One region of the Mesorhizobium sp. RIZ17 genome, then DNA from elsewhere that is predicted to be linked to it. Evidence: predicted binding sites of a transcription regulator. Region 1 holds the regulator's gene; each other region holds the start of a gene.
The links. Region 1 encodes LexA, which represses DNA repair genes until DNA is damaged. Its sites were predicted from a motif close to TGTTCNNNNTGTGTTCNG; they were not measured.

Region 2: a site for LexA is predicted at 2,817-2,834, ahead of WDX12_RS09570 (DNA recombination protein RmuC). Genes of this name have one in related genera too.
Region 3: a site for LexA is predicted at 3,396-3,413, ahead of WDX12_RS06635 (helicase-related protein). Genes of this name have one in related genera too.

Annotation. Positions count from the first base shown of each region.
Region 1 covers NZ_CP147861.1:5,619,044-5,624,566, reverse strand. Annotated here, with positions in the region: gene WDX12_RS27380 (ComEC/Rec2 family competence protein) at 1-1,364, shown strand, start outside; gene lexA (transcriptional repressor LexA) at 1,405-2,139, opposite strand; gene kynU (kynureninase) at 2,596-3,843, shown strand; gene WDX12_RS27365 (AMP-binding protein) at 3,859-5,484, opposite strand.
Region 2 covers NZ_CP147861.1:1,923,571-1,929,093, forward strand. Annotated here, with positions in the region: gene WDX12_RS09560 (cation diffusion facilitator family transporter) at 1-789, shown strand, start outside; gene WDX12_RS09565 (GFA family protein) at 824-1,228, shown strand; gene WDX12_RS09570 (DNA recombination protein RmuC) at 1,531-2,784, opposite strand; gene def (peptide deformylase) at 2,888-3,418, shown strand; gene fmt (methionyl-tRNA formyltransferase) at 3,477-4,412, shown strand; gene WDX12_RS09585 (GNAT family N-acetyltransferase) at 4,409-4,915, shown strand; gene truA (tRNA pseudouridine(38-40) synthase TruA) at 5,032-5,523, shown strand, end outside.
Region 3 covers NZ_CP147861.1:1,337,050-1,342,572, forward strand. Annotated here, with positions in the region: gene phaR (polyhydroxyalkanoate synthesis repressor PhaR) at 1-573, opposite strand, end outside; gene WDX12_RS06625 (acetyl-CoA C-acetyltransferase) at 879-2,066, shown strand; gene phbB (acetoacetyl-CoA reductase) at 2,155-2,880, shown strand; gene WDX12_RS06635 (helicase-related protein) at 3,579-5,523, shown strand, end outside.

The DNA of each region.
Region 1 (5,523 bases):
TTCCGGATTTCTCGTCACGCCGACCGGTGAAGAAATATGCCGCTGCAATCGCGCTGGCCTCGATTGCCGCCTACCTCGTGATCTCCGGCATCGTGGTCGCGGCCGAGCGAAGCTTCATCATGCTGGCCGTGATGCTGGTCGCCGTGCTTTTCGACCGCGCGGCGCTGACCATGCGCAACCTGGCGATCTCTGCCATCGCCGTCATCCTGGTCTCGCCGCACGAAGTGGTCGGCCCGAGCTTCCAGATGTCCTTCGCCGCCACCGCTGCGCTTGTCGGCGCCTATGCCGGCTTTGCCGACTATCGCGCCGGCAAAACGACAGCGCCGCCGGCAAGGCGTTCGTTTCTCGGGTTCGTATCGCAAAAACTGGCGGTTGGCGTGGGCGGCGCCGCCATAACGTCGCTCATCGCAGGCAGCGCGACGTTGCTGTTTGCGATCTGGCATTTTCAGCGCGTGTCGCCGCTCAGCCTGCTGGCCAATCTGGCGGTCATGCCGATCGTTTCGCTGATCGTCATGCCGTTCGCCGTGTTGAGCGCGCTCGCCATGCCCTTCGGCTTCGACGGTCCCTTCCTCTTTGTCATGGGCAAGGGCCTGACGGCGATGATCGCCATTTCGGCGTGGATATCCGAGCGCTCACCGGTCGACGCCGTCGGGCTGATCTCGATCCAGTCGGTGCTGCTGGCGACGGTCGCGCTGGTCATCGCAACGATGGCGACCACGTGGCTCAGGCTTGCCGCGGTGCCCTTCGCGCTCGCGGCGCTGCTGGCCATTCCGCATGTCCGCACGCCGGATGTGCTTGTCTCGGAGGACGCGCGTCTGGTGGCGATGCCGATCGGAGGCGGTGAGCTTGCGATCAACCGCGCGCGCTCCAACGAGTTCACCACCGACAACTGGAAACGAGCGCTGAAAGCCGAGGATATCGTGCCGCCGGAGACCTTCGCCAAGGACGCCCTCGACATCGCCGATCCCGTCGACCTGCCGCCTGGCTCGCCCTTCTACTGCACCGGAGACCTCTGCATCGGCCGGCATCCTTCCGGCGCCATCGTCGCGCTTGCCGAGAACCGCGGCAGCGCCCGACCGGCCTGCGGGTTCGCAGATCTCATCGTCATCAACGATGCAACGGCCTACAACCCATGCCGCGATCCGCGCGTGCTCGTCGTCACCAAGCGGCAGCTGGCTCACGACGGCAGCGCCGCTATCTTCTTCGATCCGCAATCGGCGACCGCCCGGCCAACCGTTCGCTACGCGGTCGACGAGCCATATCGTCCCTGGCACGAGCAGCGGAAATACACACGCGAGGCGAGGGGGCTGCCGCCCTATCAACGACCGGAAAAGCCGGCGGCCGCGCCGCAGCCGACAGAATAGATGTCACGCATTTCCGGCGAAGACCGCCGCGCGGTCCTGCTCAGTAGCGACGGATAAGTCCGACGAGCTTGCCCTGAACCTTGACCCGATCCGGTCCAAAGATCCGGGTCTCATAGGCCGGGTTGGCGGCCTCGAGCGCGATCGAGGCACCCTTGCGGCGAAACCGCTTCAAGGTCGCTTCCTCGTCGTCGACCAGCGCCACCACGATCTCGCCCGGGCTTGCCGTATTGGCGTTGCGGATGATGACGGTGTCGCCGTCGAAGATACCGGCCTCTATCATCGAGTCGCCCTTGACCTCCAGCGCATAGTGCTCGCCGCCCATGATCATGTCCGGCGGCACCGAGATCGAGTGCGTCTGGTGCTGGATGGCGTCGATCGGCACGCCGGCGGCAATGCGGCCCATCACCGGAATGGATACGGCCGAAACAGCGTCGTCGTCATTGCTGGGTGTCGGCGTGCGCGAAGGCGCTGCCGGCTTGACCTGGCGGTTGAGATTGCCTTGGCCGCCCTGGATGACGCTTGGCGAGAACTTCTTCGCGGCATTCAGGCCAGGCGCGATCGAGTCGGGCAGGCGCAAGACTTCGAGGGCGCGCGCCCGGTTCGGCAGCCGGCGAATGAAGCCGCGCTCTTCCAGCGCCGTGATCAACCGGTGGATGCCGGACTTCGAGGCAAGGTCCAGCGCCTCCTTCATCTCGTCGAAGGATGGAGGAATCCCGCTCTCCTTCAGGCGTTCATGGATGAACATCAGGAGTTCATGTTGTTTGCGCGTCAGCATTGGCGGCCCCCACGGGTTCTGAAACCAGAATCGGAAAAACAAACCCAGAACAAACACTATCTGTTCCAGTTGTGTTCCGCAACCGTTTAAAGTTTAATGAATTTCTTAAGGCTGCCGAAACAATGTTGCATTCGAGGACGCCAGCCGCCGCCAGTAGGGCGGTGGCATTGATTCCGTTCGATTTTGCAGCACTGCCTAAGTTGAAACAGCAGGCAGCGCCATCACGAAAGCGCGGGTCGGACCGCGTGGACCACCCTTTGCGCATGCTGCACCGTGAACGAAACGAACCCAAAATGCCAACTTCGGCGATTTGCCGGTTCACTGTTCTCGCGGTCTATGGACCAGCTAACACAGGACGAAAGGTTCTTGCCCCGACGCCGACTGGGGTGAGACAACCGCCGTTGGCCGTCTGGCGATTTGCGAGCGGCGCTGGGTCGAGATGGAGGCGGTAACGCGATGAGGGGAATTCCTGGCCGTGCTGAAGTCGAGGCGATGGATGCCGCGGATCCGCTGCGCGCCCTGCGCGATCGCTTCATCCTGCCGGAAGGGGTGATCTATCTCGACGGCAACTCGCTGGGTGCGGCGTCCTCCGAGGTTTTCGACGAGATCGAGAAAGCGGCAACGCGCGAATGGGCGCATGATCTTATCCGCGCCTGGAATACCGCGGGCTGGTTCCAAATGCCGGTCGAACTGGGCGACCGGCTCGGGCGGCTGATCGGCGCGGCGGCCGGACAGACCGTCGTTTGCGATACGACCTCGATCAACATCTACAAGGTCCTGCATGCGGCGCTGGCGATGCGGCCCGACCGATCCGTGATCGTTGCCGAGGGCGACAGTTTTCCGACCGATCTCTACATGGCGGAGGGCGTGGCCTCCACGCGTCCTGGTACGGTGCTGCGGCTCGAAGGTGTCGACGCCCCGACGATCGAGGAGCTGATCGACAGCCAAGTCGCGGTCATCCTGGTCAACCACGTCAACTACAAGTCCGGCCGGTTGCGCGACATGGCGGCCTTGACGCGCAAGGCCCACGAAGCCGGCGCGCTGATCGTCTGGGACCTCTGCCATACGGCAGGCGCGTTGCCGGTGGATCTTGATGGTTTCAGTGCCGATTTCGCTGTCGGCTGCACTTATAAATACCTCAATGGCGGCCCGGGCGCGCCCGCCTTCATCTACGCCGCGAACCGCCACCACGGTGACATTCGCCAGCCGCTCAGCGGCTGGTGGGGGCACGCCCGGCCTTTCGCGTTCGAGCAGGGCTACGCCATCGGCACGGGCATCCGCCGGTTCCTGTGCGGAACACAGCCGGTGCTGTCGATGCGGGCGCTGAAGGGCGCGCTGGACCTCTGGGACAAGGTCGACATGAATGCCGTGCGCGACAAAAGCATCGCCCTGACGGACTTGTTCATCCGGCTTGTCGAAGCCCGATGCGGCGCCTTCGGCCTCGAACTGGAAAGCCCGCGCGATGGCGCCGAGCGTGGCAGCCAGGTGTCGTTCGCCCATCCGCACGGTTACCAGGTGATGCGCGCCCTGATCGAGCGCGGCGTGATCGGCGATTTCCGCGCGCCATACACCATCCGCTTCGGCTTCACACCGCTCTATGTCGGCTATCGGGATGTCTGGGAGGCCGTCGAAGTGCTGGAAGACATCCTGCGCACCGGCGTCTGGCGGGAAGCGCGCTTCGCGGTCAAGGAGGCCGTCACCTGAATCGGGCTTTCTCGCTCAATGGGGCTTTTCGGCGCGCAGGCGGAAGCGCTGGATCTTGCCGGTCTGGGTCTTGGGCAAGGCGGCGATGAACTTCACCGAGCGCGGGTATTTGTAGGGCGCGATCGTTGCCTTGACGTGATCCCGCAGACGCTTGACCGTCGCGGCATCCGGCGCCGCGCCCGGCGCCAGCACGACATGCGCCTCGACGATCTGGCCGCGTTCGGCGTCCTCGGCGCCGATGACGGCGCATTCCGCGACATCCGGATGCGACAGTAGCGCGGCCTCGACTTCCGGCCCGGCAATGTTGTAGCCGGCGCTGACGATCATGTCATCGGAGCGGGCGGCGAAATGGAAGAAGCCGTCTTCGTCCTGCACGAAGGTGTCGCCCGTCAGGTTCCAGCCATCCCGCACATAGTCCTTCTGGCGATCGTCGGCCATGTAGCGGCAGCCTGTCGGCCCACGCACCGCCAGCCTTCCCGTCGCGCCATGCGGCAACTCGCGCATCTCCTCGTCGACGATGCGCGCCTCGTAGCCGCCCACCGGCTTGCCGGTCGATGCGGGCTTCATGTCGTCGAAGCGATTGGAGATGAAGATATGCAGCATCTCGGTGGCGCCGATGCCGTCCAGAATCGGCTTGCCGGTCTTTCGCGTCCACTCTTCGAAGACGGGAGCGGGCAACGTTTCGCCGGCAGACACGGCGACGCGCAGCGAAGACAGGTCAGCGCCTTCGTCCATGGCCTTGAGCATCGCCCTGTAGGCCGTCGGCGCCGTGAAGGAGATGGTCGCCCTGTAGGTCTCGATGATGTGGATCATGTTGGGCGGCGTCGCCTGCTCCAGCAATGTCGCCGCCGCGCCGAAGCGGAGCGGGAAAATGGCAAGCCCGCCAAGGCCGAAGGTAAAGGCCAATGGAGGGGAACCGACAAAGACGTCGTCGGGCGTCACCTGGAGGATCTCGCGGGCGTAGGCGTCGGCGATGATCATCAGGTCGCGGTGGAAATGCATGGTCGCCTTCGGCACGCCGGTCGTGCCTGAAGTGAAGCCAAGCAACGCCACGTCGTCGCAGCCGGTGTCGACAGCCTTGAAGGTCACGGGCTTGTCGAGCGCGGCGCGATCGAGCTCCGCGTCATGGTTGGCGGTGCCGTCGAAGCCGATGACCTGCTTGAGGAAGGCGCTCTCCTTGGCGCAGGCCGTCATCTCGTCCATCAGCCGCGTGTCGCAAAGCGCGATGCCGATCTCGGCCTTGTCGACGATTTTGCCAAGTTCGCCGGCGCGCAGCATCGGCATCGTGTTGACGACGACGGCGCCGACCTTGGTGGCGGCCAGCCAGCAGGCAACCATGGCGGGATTGTTCGCCGAACGGATAAGCACCCGGTTGCCCGGCCTCACGCCATAGTTTTCGACCAGCGCATGCGCCAGGCGGCTCGTCCAGTCGGACAATTCCTTATAGGTGCGGCGGCGGCCATTGCCGATGAGCGCGGTGCGATCGCCGAAACCTTTCTCGACCAGCCTGTCGGTCAGTTCGACGCCGGCGTTGAGACGCTCGGGATAGTCGAACCCATCCAGAAGGAAATCCGGCCACTGCTCGGGCGGCGGCAGGTGATCGCGCGTGAACGTGTCGGTATGCGCTGAAGGTCCAAGCATGTAGCCGTCATCCTCCCTGCTTTGCCCAAGGAGGTTTGC
Region 2 (5,523 bases), 3.2 Mb from region 1:
ATGCACCGCGCCGCGCGGCCGCCCGACCGCACCCACCCGCTCGGACACGGGCGCGAGCTTTATTTCTGGAGTTTCATCGTTGCGCTCCTCGTGTTCGCGCTCGGCGCCGGCGTTTCCTTCTACGAAGGCGTCATCCACATCATGGCGCCGGAGCCGGTCGTCAACGCCAAGGTCAACTATGTCGTGCTTGGCCTGTCTTTCCTGTTCGAAGGGAGCTCCTGGCTGGTGGCGCTGAAGGAATTCCGACAGCAGAAGGGCGGCCAGGGCTGGTTCGAGGCAATTCACCGAAGCAAGGATCCGAGCGTCTTTACCGTGCTGTTCGAGGACAGCGCCGCCTTGCTTGGCCTGATCGTCGCCTTCGCCGGCATACTGGCGGCCGAAATCATGAAAATGCCCGAGCTCGACGGCGTCGCCTCGATCGGCATAGCGCTGATCCTGGGCGCGACGGCGATCTTCCTGGCGCGCGAAAGCAAGAGCCTGCTGCTCGGCGAGCCGGCCTCGCCGCAGGTGCAGAAGCGGGTGCTGGCGATCGCCCAGCAAGACCCTGCGGTGCAGCGGGCGAACGGCATATTGAGCGTCCATATCGGTCCGGAGGAAATCGTCGCCGGCTTGAGCATCGAATTCGAGGATCACCTCACCGCACCCGAGATCGAGGCCTGCGTCGAGCGCCTGGAGGCAAGGCTCAAGACGGAAATGCCGCAAATCTCAAGGCTCTTCGTCAAGCCGCAGGCGACTGGCACATGGGAGCAGCGGCGCAAGGCCATCGCCGAGGTCTCGCGGGAGGGTTAGGTTCAATGCAGCGAGTTTGTGAGGAGAAGGAACGATGAAGATCGACGGCGGATGCCATTGCGGCGCGATCGCCTACGAGGCGGAGGTCGATCCGGAAAAGACCTCGATCTGCCACTGCACCGACTGCCAGCAACTGACCGGCACCGCCTTCCGGGTTACCGTCCCGGCGCCGGAAAGCGACTACCGGATCACCCGGGGCGCGCCGAAGATCTACATCAAGGTCGTGGCAAGCGGCGCCAGGCGCGCCCAGGCTTTTTGTGCCGAGTGCGGCTCGCATCTTTACGCGACGTCAGTCGGCGATGGTCCGAAGGTCTATGGGATCAGGGTCGGGACCGCGAGGCAGCGTCAGGATTTGGTCCCGAGACAGCAGAAATGGCACCGATCGGCCCTGCGCTGGCTTCCGGAATTCGTGGGCATGGCGACGACGGAAGAGCAGTAAGGGCTATCGGATCGGCCCGCTGGCGCAAGCCTTGGCGATTGGCCGAATCCTGCGCGCCTTCGTCATCCTCGGGCTTGACCCGAGGATCCATGCCGTGACAGTAGCCGATGGTGCAACGGTGCCGAATTCTGCAACAGTTGCAACGCCTTAGTGTCACGGCATGGATTCTAGGGTCTGCGCGCGTCGCTTCGCTCCTTGCTCCGCCCTAGAATGACGAAGCGATGGGCGTTTGGCCAATCTCCGAGGTATGCGACCTTGCAAGCGAAGGAAGAATCGCTCGTTCCAACGTCCGCGTCGAGCAACTACTCGTCGCCTTCGACGACGCGCAGCCTCAACTGGCCGGCCTTTGAATCGGCCACGCGCGGACTGCCCTCTGCCTTTGGCGCCGCACTTCGCGCGGCCTCGGTCTCGCCCTCGGCGAATTCCAGCGCCTCGATCTTCTGGCCGCGCTTGGTCACCTTCGATGTCGAAACCAGGATGTCGTCGATGTCCCGCGCCGCCTGGCCGAAATGCGTCTGCAGCCGGCGCACGCGCTCGTCGACGCGCCCCACGTCCTCCATCAGCCGAATGACCTCGCCCTGGATCAGATGTGCCTGCTCTCGCATGCGGGCGTCCTTGAGGATCGCCTGGATGACCTGGATCGACAGCATCAGCAACGAGGGCGAAACGATGACGACGCGGGCGCGATGCGCCTTCTGCACCACCGCCTCGAAATTCTCGTGGATTTCGGCGAACACCGATTCCGACGGCACGAACATGAAGGCGGTGTCCTGCGTCTCGCCCTGGAGCAGGTATTTTTCGGCGATATCGCGGATATGCACCTCGATGTCGCGCCGGAAAGCCTGCGCCGCCGCCTTCTGCATGTCGGCGCCTTCGGCGGCACGGATGGCGTTCCAGGCTTCGAGCGGGAACTTGGCGTCGATGGCCAGCATCGGCGCGCCGTTGGGCATCCGCACCAGGCAATCGGGCCGGCTGCCGTTGGAGAGGCTCGCCTGGAATTCATAGGCGCCATGCGGCAGGGCGTCGGCGACGATCGCCTCCATACGCGACTGGCCGAAGGCGCCGCGTGTCTGCTTGTTGGAAAGGATCGCCTGCAGCTGCACGACCTGGCCGGCCAAGGACTGGATGTTGCCTTGCGCGGTGTCGATCACCGCCAGCCGCTCCTGCAGCTTGGCAAGGCTTTCATGCGTCGACTTGGTCTGCTCGGCCATGGTCTGGCCGAGACGGCCGGTCATGGCGTCGAGCCGTTGTCCGAGCGACTGGGTAAGCTCGGCCTGCCGCGTCCCGAACACCTCGGCGATCGCGCCCATGCGTCCGTGCATCTCGGCCTGCGACCGCAGGACGTCGGCGATGCGCGCCTCGGTGTCCCGGGCATGGTCGGCCGCTTCGGCCGCGGCCACCGCGCGCGCCTTGGCCGCGCGCCACAAGGCCACGGCCAATCCTACAAACAGCGACAGCAGCAGCAACACGCCGAAACCCAGCGCCTGGCCGAGCGTGATCGTGGAGGCGCCGAGCCGCGCGATCGGTTGTGAAAGGATGGTGGTCATGTCGTTCATTTGGCCAGCATAACCGATTCGGCCGCGTGGCACAGATCAAAACGTGAACAGGCCGATTCCACACCGGTTGACGCTTTTCCAACGACGTCTTAGGTGAGACGCCATGTCGATCAAGCCGCTCATCATTCTCCCCGATCCCGTCCTGCGCCAGCTTTCCAAGCCGGTCGAGCGCGTCGATGCCGATTTGCGCAAGCTGGCCGACGACATGCTGGAAACCATGTATGACGCGCCGGGCATCGGCCTTGCGGCCATCCAGGTCGGCGAGCCGCGACGGCTGCTGGTCATCGACCTCGCCAAGGAAGGCGAGGAGCCTCAGCCGCACGTCTTCATCAATCCGGAAGTGCTCGAGAGTTCCGACCAGCGTTCCGTCTATGAGGAAGGCTGCCTGTCGATTCCCGACTATTACGCCGAGGTCGAGCGCCCGGCCTCGGTGCGGGTGAAGTATCTCGACCGCGACGGCAGGCTTCAGGAGATTCAGGCGGAGGGGCTGATGGCCACCTGCCTGCAGCACGAGATCGACCATCTCAACGGCGTGCTGTTCATCGACCACATCTCGAAGCTGAAGCGCGACATGGTGGTGCGGAAGTTCAAGAAGCTCGCCAAGGACAAGGCGCCGGGCAAGATGGTAGGCTAAGGGCCGTTTCGGCCGCGCGAGCACCTGAGCCTACCGCAAGACAGGATCGCAGGACATCATGCCGCTTCGCGTCATCTTCATGGGCACGCCGGATTTTTCCGTGCCGACCTTGCGCGCCATCGCCGAGGCCGGCCACGAGATCGCGGCCGTCTATACGCAGCCGCCGCGAGCCGCTGGACGGCGCGGGCTGGAACTGACGCCGTCCCCGGTGCAGCGCGAGGCCGAGCGGCTGGGGCTCGACGTGCGCACGCCGACATCGCTGAAAAGCGACGCCGAGCAACAGGCTTTTGCCGCCTTGCAGGCCGATGTCGCGGTCGTCGTCGCCTATGGCCTGCTGTTGCCGAAAGCGGTTCTCGAGGCGGCCAGGCTCGGCTGTCTCAACGGCCATGCCTCGCTTTTGCCACGCTGGCGTGGTGCTGCTCCCATCCAGCGTGCGATCATGGCCGGAGATAGCGAAACCGGCATGATGATCATGAAGATGGAAGAGGGTCTGGACACCGGACCGGTGGCATTGGTTGAAAAAGTCGCCATCGCACCCGATATGACGGCCGGCGAATTGCATGACCGCCTGATGGCACAAGGCGCTTCGCTGATGGTCGAGGCCCTCGCGCAGTTGGGGATAAATTGTCTGACATTTACCCCGCAGGGGACGGCAGGGGTGACCTACGCCCGAAAGATCGATAAATCGGAGACACGCGTAGACTGGACGCGGCCTTCTGGCGAAGTCCACAATCACATTCGCGGCCTCTCGCCCTTTCCGGGCGCGTGGTGCGAGGTCGAAATTGGCGGCCGCATGGAGCGGCTGAAACTGCTTCGCTCGACGCTCTCGGATGGCGTCGGCGAGTCGGGAGGAATTCTCGATGACCGGCTGACGGTTGCCTGCGGGGCAGGCGCGGTCAGGCTGGTCGAAGTTCAACGGGCGGGCGGAAAGCCTGCCGCCGCGCAGGAGTTTTTGCGCGGAGCCAAGATCGAAAAAGGAATGAAACTCACATGAGCATGATGTCGATACGCGCGGCGACGCCGCGGGATCGCGAGGCGATCCGCCTCGTCGAAGAGCATGCCTTTGGCCAGCAGGCGGAAGCCGGCCTGGTCGACGCCCTTGTCACCGGCGGCGATGCCGTCGTCGAGCTGGTTGCCGAGGAAGACGGCCAGGTCGTCGGCCATATTCTTTTCTCGCGGCTTTTCGTGCGAAACGGCGCCAAAGAGTTCGCGGCTGTCGCGCTGGCGCCGCTGGCGGTCGAGCCCTCCTTTCACGGCACCGGCATCGGCGGCGCGCTGATCCGCGAGGCGCATGTGCGCCTCAAGGAAGCCGGCGAGAAATTGGCCGTGGTTCTGGGCGATCCGGTCTATTACGGCCGCTTCGGTTATAGCCATGCCCGCGCCGGGAAGTTCGAGAGCGAGTATCAGGGCGAGGCGCTGCAGGCGCTGGCCTGGGGCGACGCGCCCGAGACCGGCAGGCTGGTCTACGCTTCGGCCTTCACCGCTTTGGCCGCCTAGAGCATGATCCCGAACCGAAGGTCCGCGTTCGCGAAAAGTGGGAACCGGTTTTCGGGCAAGATGATGCTCTACCGAGAAAACACGGTCTCGTCTCAGACATCGGTCATTGTCTGAACATGCCGCGTTTTCGGCTCGATATCGAATATGACGGCAGCCAGTTCGCCGGCTGGCAGCATCAGGCCGACCAGCCCTCGGTGCAGCAGGCGATCGAGCAGGCGATCGAAAAGTTCTGCGGCGAAGACCTGAGAATACGTGCCGCCGGCCGCACCGATGCCGGCGTGCACGCCACCGCCCAGGTGGCGCATGTCGACCTCAGCAGGGACTGGCCGGCCGACAAGGTGCGCGACGCCGTCAACGCCCATCTGCAGGCGGCCGGCGCGCGCGTCGCCATCCTGAAAGCGGCCGTCGTCGCCGACGATTTCGACGCGCGCTTTTCGGCCACCGGCCGCCACTATCTCTACCGCATCCTCAACCGCCGGGCGCCGGCGGCGCTGGAAAAGGGCAAGGTCTGGTGGGTGCCGAAGCGCCTCGACGCCGAGGCCATGCACGAGGCGGCCAAGGTGCTGCTCGGCCGGCATGACTTCACCACCTTCCGCTCCACCCAGTGC
Region 3 (5,523 bases), 2.6 Mb from region 1:
GCGCTGCATCGCCGCGATCTGCGCCTTCAACTCCTGCAGGTCGTCGCCCTTTTCTTCCTTCTTCGGCGGCTCGGCAGGTGCTGCCGAATTGCCGCCGGCGGATGGGAACGGCGTGAACATGCGCATGGCGTTCTGGAACATCTCGACATTGCGCCGAGTCTGTTCCTCGAGCGCCTTAATCGGCGTCTTCATCATGTCGATCGGCGCCTTGCCGAAGGCGCCCTTCAGTTGCTCGCGGAACCGCTCCTGCTCCTTGGAGAAGGCAATCATCGACTGTTCGAGGAAGCTCGGCACGATCATCTGCATCTGGTCGCCGTAGAAGGAGATGAGCTGGCGCAGGAACGGGATCGGCAGCATGTTCTGCCCATCCTTGTTCTCGAGCTCGAAGATGATCTGCGTCAGCACCGGATGCGTGATGTCGTCGCCGGTCTTTGCGTCCTGGACCGTGAATTCCTCGCCCTTCTTGACCATCTCGGCCAAGTCCTCAAGCGTCACATAGGTGCTTGTGCCGGTATTGTACAGCCGGCGATTGGCATACTTCTTGATGACGATCGGGTCGTCTTTTGCGGCCATCCGTATCCTCCCCAGGACACCGGCACCTCTAGGAGTAAGCGGCCGGTAACGATTGCACCCTTTATCGAGGATACGCGCAAAAGCGTCACAATTCCAAGTGGTTTGTGCACTGCGGCATCAATTAATGCTGCACAGCCATTGCAAAATCCGCCGCATTGCCGACCTCACGTTACCGCGACTGGCGCGCGCTCTGCTTGCCGCGCATGGCGGTCATGCCCATTTCCGGTTTGACTCAGGGTTTCGAACGGGCAAGAAAGTCCTAAAGCGATCTCGAAAATACGCCACCTCGAAGTCTGGAGAAGAAAATGTCCGCTTCCAATTCAATCGTCGTCGCCAGCGCCGCCCGCACCGCGGTCGGCTCCTTCAACGGCAGTTTCGCCGCCACGCCGGCGCATGAGCTCGGCGCCGTCGTCATCAGGGAATTGCTCGCGCGTTCCGGCGTCGAGGCGGCGGAAGTCGACGAGGTCATCCTCGGTCAGGTGCTGACCGCCGCTCAAGGCCAGAACCCGGCGCGCCAGGCCTCGATCAACGCCGGCCTGCCGAGGGAGACCACCGCCTGGGGCCTCAACCAGGTCTGCGGCTCGGGCCTGCGCGCCATCGCGCTCGGCATGCAGCAGATCGCCACCGGCGATGCCAAGGTGATCGTCGCCGGCGGCCAGGAATCGATGTCGCTGTCGCCGCATGCCGAGCATCTGCGCGCCGGCGTCAAGATGGGCGACTACAAGATGATCGACACCATGATCAAGGACGGCCTGTGGGATGCCTTCAACGGCTACCATATGGGCAACACCGCCGAGAACGTCGCACGCCAGTTCCAGATCACCCGCGAAACCCAGGACGAGTTCGCGCTCGCCTCGCAGAACAAGGCCGAAGCCGCGCAGAAGGCCGGCAGGTTCAAGGACGAGATCGTCGCCTTCACCATCAAGGGCAAGAAGGGTGACACCATCGTCGACCAGGACGAGTATATCCGTCTCGGCGCGACGCTCGACGCCATGACCAAGCTGAAGCCCGCTTTCGACAAGGATGGCACGGTCACGGCCGCCAACGCGTCCGGCATCAATGACGGCGCCGCCGGCGCGCTGCTGATGACCGAGGCCGAGGCTGCCCGGCGCGGCATCACCCCGCTGGTCCGCATCGCCTCCTGGGCAACCGCGGGCGTCGATCCGGCGATCATGGGCACGGGGCCTATTCCCGCTTCGAAGCGGGCACTGGAAAAGGCCGGCTGGTCGGTTAAGGATCTCGACCTCGTCGAGGCCAACGAGGCCTTTGCCGCGCAGGCATGCGCCGTCAACAAGGGCATGGGCTGGGACCCCTCGATCGTCAACGTCAACGGCGGCGCCATCGCCATCGGCCATCCGATCGGCGCGTCGGGCGCCCGCGTCTTCAACACGCTGGTCTACGAGATGCGCCGACGCGGCGCCAAGAAGGGCCTTGCCACGCTTTGCATCGGCGGCGGCATGGGCGTCGCCATGTGCGTGGAAGCAATGGGGTGAATGGAAAAATGGTGAATGGTGGGCCGCAGGGCTTTCGCGATGACCATTCACTATTCACTATTCACCATTCACTCTGGGAGGAGCACATATGAGCAAGGTAGCAATCGTCACGGGCGGGTCGCGCGGCATCGGCGCGGCGATATCGGTCGCCTTGAAGAACGCCGGCTATTCGGTCGCGGCGAACTATGCCGGCAATGACGAGGCGGCACAGAAATTCAAGGCCGAGACCGGCATCCCGGTCTACAAATGGTCCGTCGCCGACTACGAGGCCTGCGCCGCCGGCATCAAGCAGGTCGAGGCCGATCTCGGTCCGGTCTCCGTGCTGGTCAACAATGCCGGCATCACCCGCGACGCCATGTTCCACAAGATGACGCCCGTGCAGTGGAAGGAAGTCATCGACACCAACCTCTCCGGTGTCTTCAACATGACGCATCCTTTGTGGAGCGGCATGCGCGACCGCAAGTTCGGCCGCGTCGTCACCATTTCCTCGATCAACGGCCAGAAGGGCCAGGCCGGCCAGGCCAACTACTCGGCCGCCAAGGCCGGCGACATCGGCTTCAGCAAGGCTCTTGCCCAGGAAGGCGCCCGCGCGGGCATCACCGTCAACGTCATCTGCCCCGGCTATATCGCGACCGAGATGGTCAAGGCGATCGACGAGAAGGTGCTCAACGAGCGCATCATCCCGCAGATCCCGGTCGGCCGCCTCGGCGAACCGGAAGAGATCGCGCGCTGCGTCGTCTTTCTGGCTTCCGACGAGGCCGGCTTCATCACCGGCTCGACCATCACCGCCAATGGCGGCCAGTACTTCGTCTGATACGCACGACACCAAGGCGGCTCCGGCAACGGAGCCGCCTTTTTCGCCCGCCGGCAAGCCCGGCGCGACACCGTGCCTCAATCCGGCACGCAAAAGTTAACGGCCCCGGCCACGCTCTGTGCGCAACCCCTCTCACAAGCTGTGAATCCTCGGTGGGCAAGCTGTGGATAACACCATATCTAGGGGTGAACAAACCGGGAAACTTCGCGCATCTCTGATTCGTCGCCGATTCGTTCTGGCTTTGGCCGAAAAGTTAATGGCGGAGCGCCAAAACATTACCGAAATCGTTAAATGCCGTTAAGAAAAGTCAACAATTTCATAACCTTGCGAGCGTCCCTAGAGTCGACCGCGGCGGCTCGCCGGCAAAAGTTAACGACCGCTCGGGTCCAGCGGCGGTCAAGCATGAATCGGGCCAATTGCCCGATTCAGCATGTGGTGAGACTCAGCGTCAAAAAATCCACATATAGCCGTGAACAAAACCTGAATCAGAACGAGTCAGCGATTCGTCGCTGATTCGTTCCAGACTCGTTCCAGCCGTTAACAAGCAGCCGATTTTGAACGCCCCGGCCTGCCTCGCCTGCCCCCAAAGGAACATTCCGCTTTCGCTTCACGCCCGAAGTCCCTATGTGTCGCCTGTCACACGCGGCGGCATCGCCGTGCTTCAGACTACACGCGGCAGAAACCTTATTTCCGAGCCGATGAACATCCAGCCGAAACATTCCCAGCCGCTGATCCTTTCAGGCCGCGACGTGACGGCCGTGCTAGGGCCCACCAACACCGGCAAGACCCATCTCGCCATCGAGCGCATGGTCGCGCACGAGACCGGCATCATCGGCTTGCCGCTGAGACTGCTTGCCCGCGAGGTCTATGCCCGTGTCTGCGAGAAGGTCGGCGCCCACAAGGTGGCGCTGATCACCGGCGAGGAGAAGATCGTGCCCGCCGGCGCGAAATATTCCGTCTGCACCGTCGAGGCGATGCCGCGCGAGACCGACGCCGCCTTCGTCGCCATCGACGAGGTGCAGCTCGCCGGCGATCTCGAGCGCGGCCATATCTTCACCGATCGCATCCTGCATCTGCGCGGCCGCCAGGAGACGCTGCTTCTGGGCGCCGCCACCATGCACGGCATCCTGCAGAAGCTGCTGAAGGGTGTGTCGGTGGTGACGCGGCCGCGGCTGTCGCACCTTGCCTATGCCGGCTCGAAGAAGCTCACCCGGCTGCCGCGGCGCACGGCGATCGTCGCTTTCTCCGCCGACGAGGTCTATGCCATCGCCGAGTTGATCCGCCGCCAGCAGGGGGGTGCAGCCGTCGTGCTTGGCGCGCTTTCGCCGCGCACCCGCAACGCGCAGGTCGAGATCTTCCAGTCCGGCGACGTCGACTATCTCATCGCCACCGACGCCATCGGCATGGGGCTGAACCTCGACCTCGACCATGTCGCCTTTGCCCAGAACCGCAAATTCGACGGCTACCAGTACCGCAACCTGACCGCGGCCGAGCTTGGCCAGATCGCCGGCCGCGCCGGCCGGCACCTGCGCGACGGCACGTTCGGCGTCACCGGCCAGGTCGACCCGTTCGACGAGGATCTGGTCGCCAAGGTCGAAGGGCACGACTTCGACCCGGTGAAGGTGCTGCAATGGCGCACCGCCGATTTCGACTTTTCGAGCCTCGATGCGCTGAAACGCTCGATCGAGACCAATGCGCCGGTCGAAGGCCTGACCCGCGCGCTGCCGGCCGTGGATGCGCAGGCGCTGGAGCATCTGTCGCGCGACGGCGACATCCGCGCCTTGGCCACCGGCAAGGAGCGCGTGGCGCTGCTGTGGGAAGCCTGCGCGCTCCCCGACTACCGCAAGATCGCGCCGGCACAGCATGCCGACCTCATCGCCTCCATCTATATGGACCTTGCTCGTCATGGCCATGTCGATGAGAATTACATGGCCGAGCAGGTGCGGCGCGCCGACACGACGGAAGGCGATATCGACACGCTCTCGCACCGGATCGCGCAGATCCGCACCTGGACTTTCGTCTCCAACCGCCCCGGCTGGCTGGCCGATCAGCTACACTGGCAGGAAAAGACGCGCGAAATCGAAGACAGATTGTCGGATGCGCTGCATGAGCGGTTGACGAAACGCTTCGTAGACCGCAGGACTTCCGTCCTCATGCGGCGCCTTAGAGAAAATACCATGCCTGAAGCCGAAATCAGCCCTACCGGAACCGTCCTCGTCGAAGGCCATCATGTCGGCGAGTTGCAAGGGTTCCGCTTCACCGCCGACCAGAGCGCCGGCGGCGAGGACGCCAAGGCGGTGCGTACCGCCGCCCAGAAGGCGCTCGCGGCCGAGTTCGACGCGCGCGCCGAGCGCTTTGCCGCCTGCGCCAATGGCGACCTGGCCTTGGGCTCGGACGGCATCTTGCGCTGGATCGGCGCGCCGATCGGCACGCTGGTCGCCGGCGACGAGGCGCTGAAGCCGCGCCTGGTGTTGCTTGCAGACGAGCAGCTGACTGGCCCTGCCCGCGACAAGGTGGCGGCGCGCGCCGAGCGTTTCGTCAATTTCCAGATCGAGTCGCTCTTGAAGCCGCTGGTCGATCTGAAGAATGCCGACCAGCTCACCGGCATCGCGCGCGGCATCGCCTTCCAGCTGGTCGAGCATT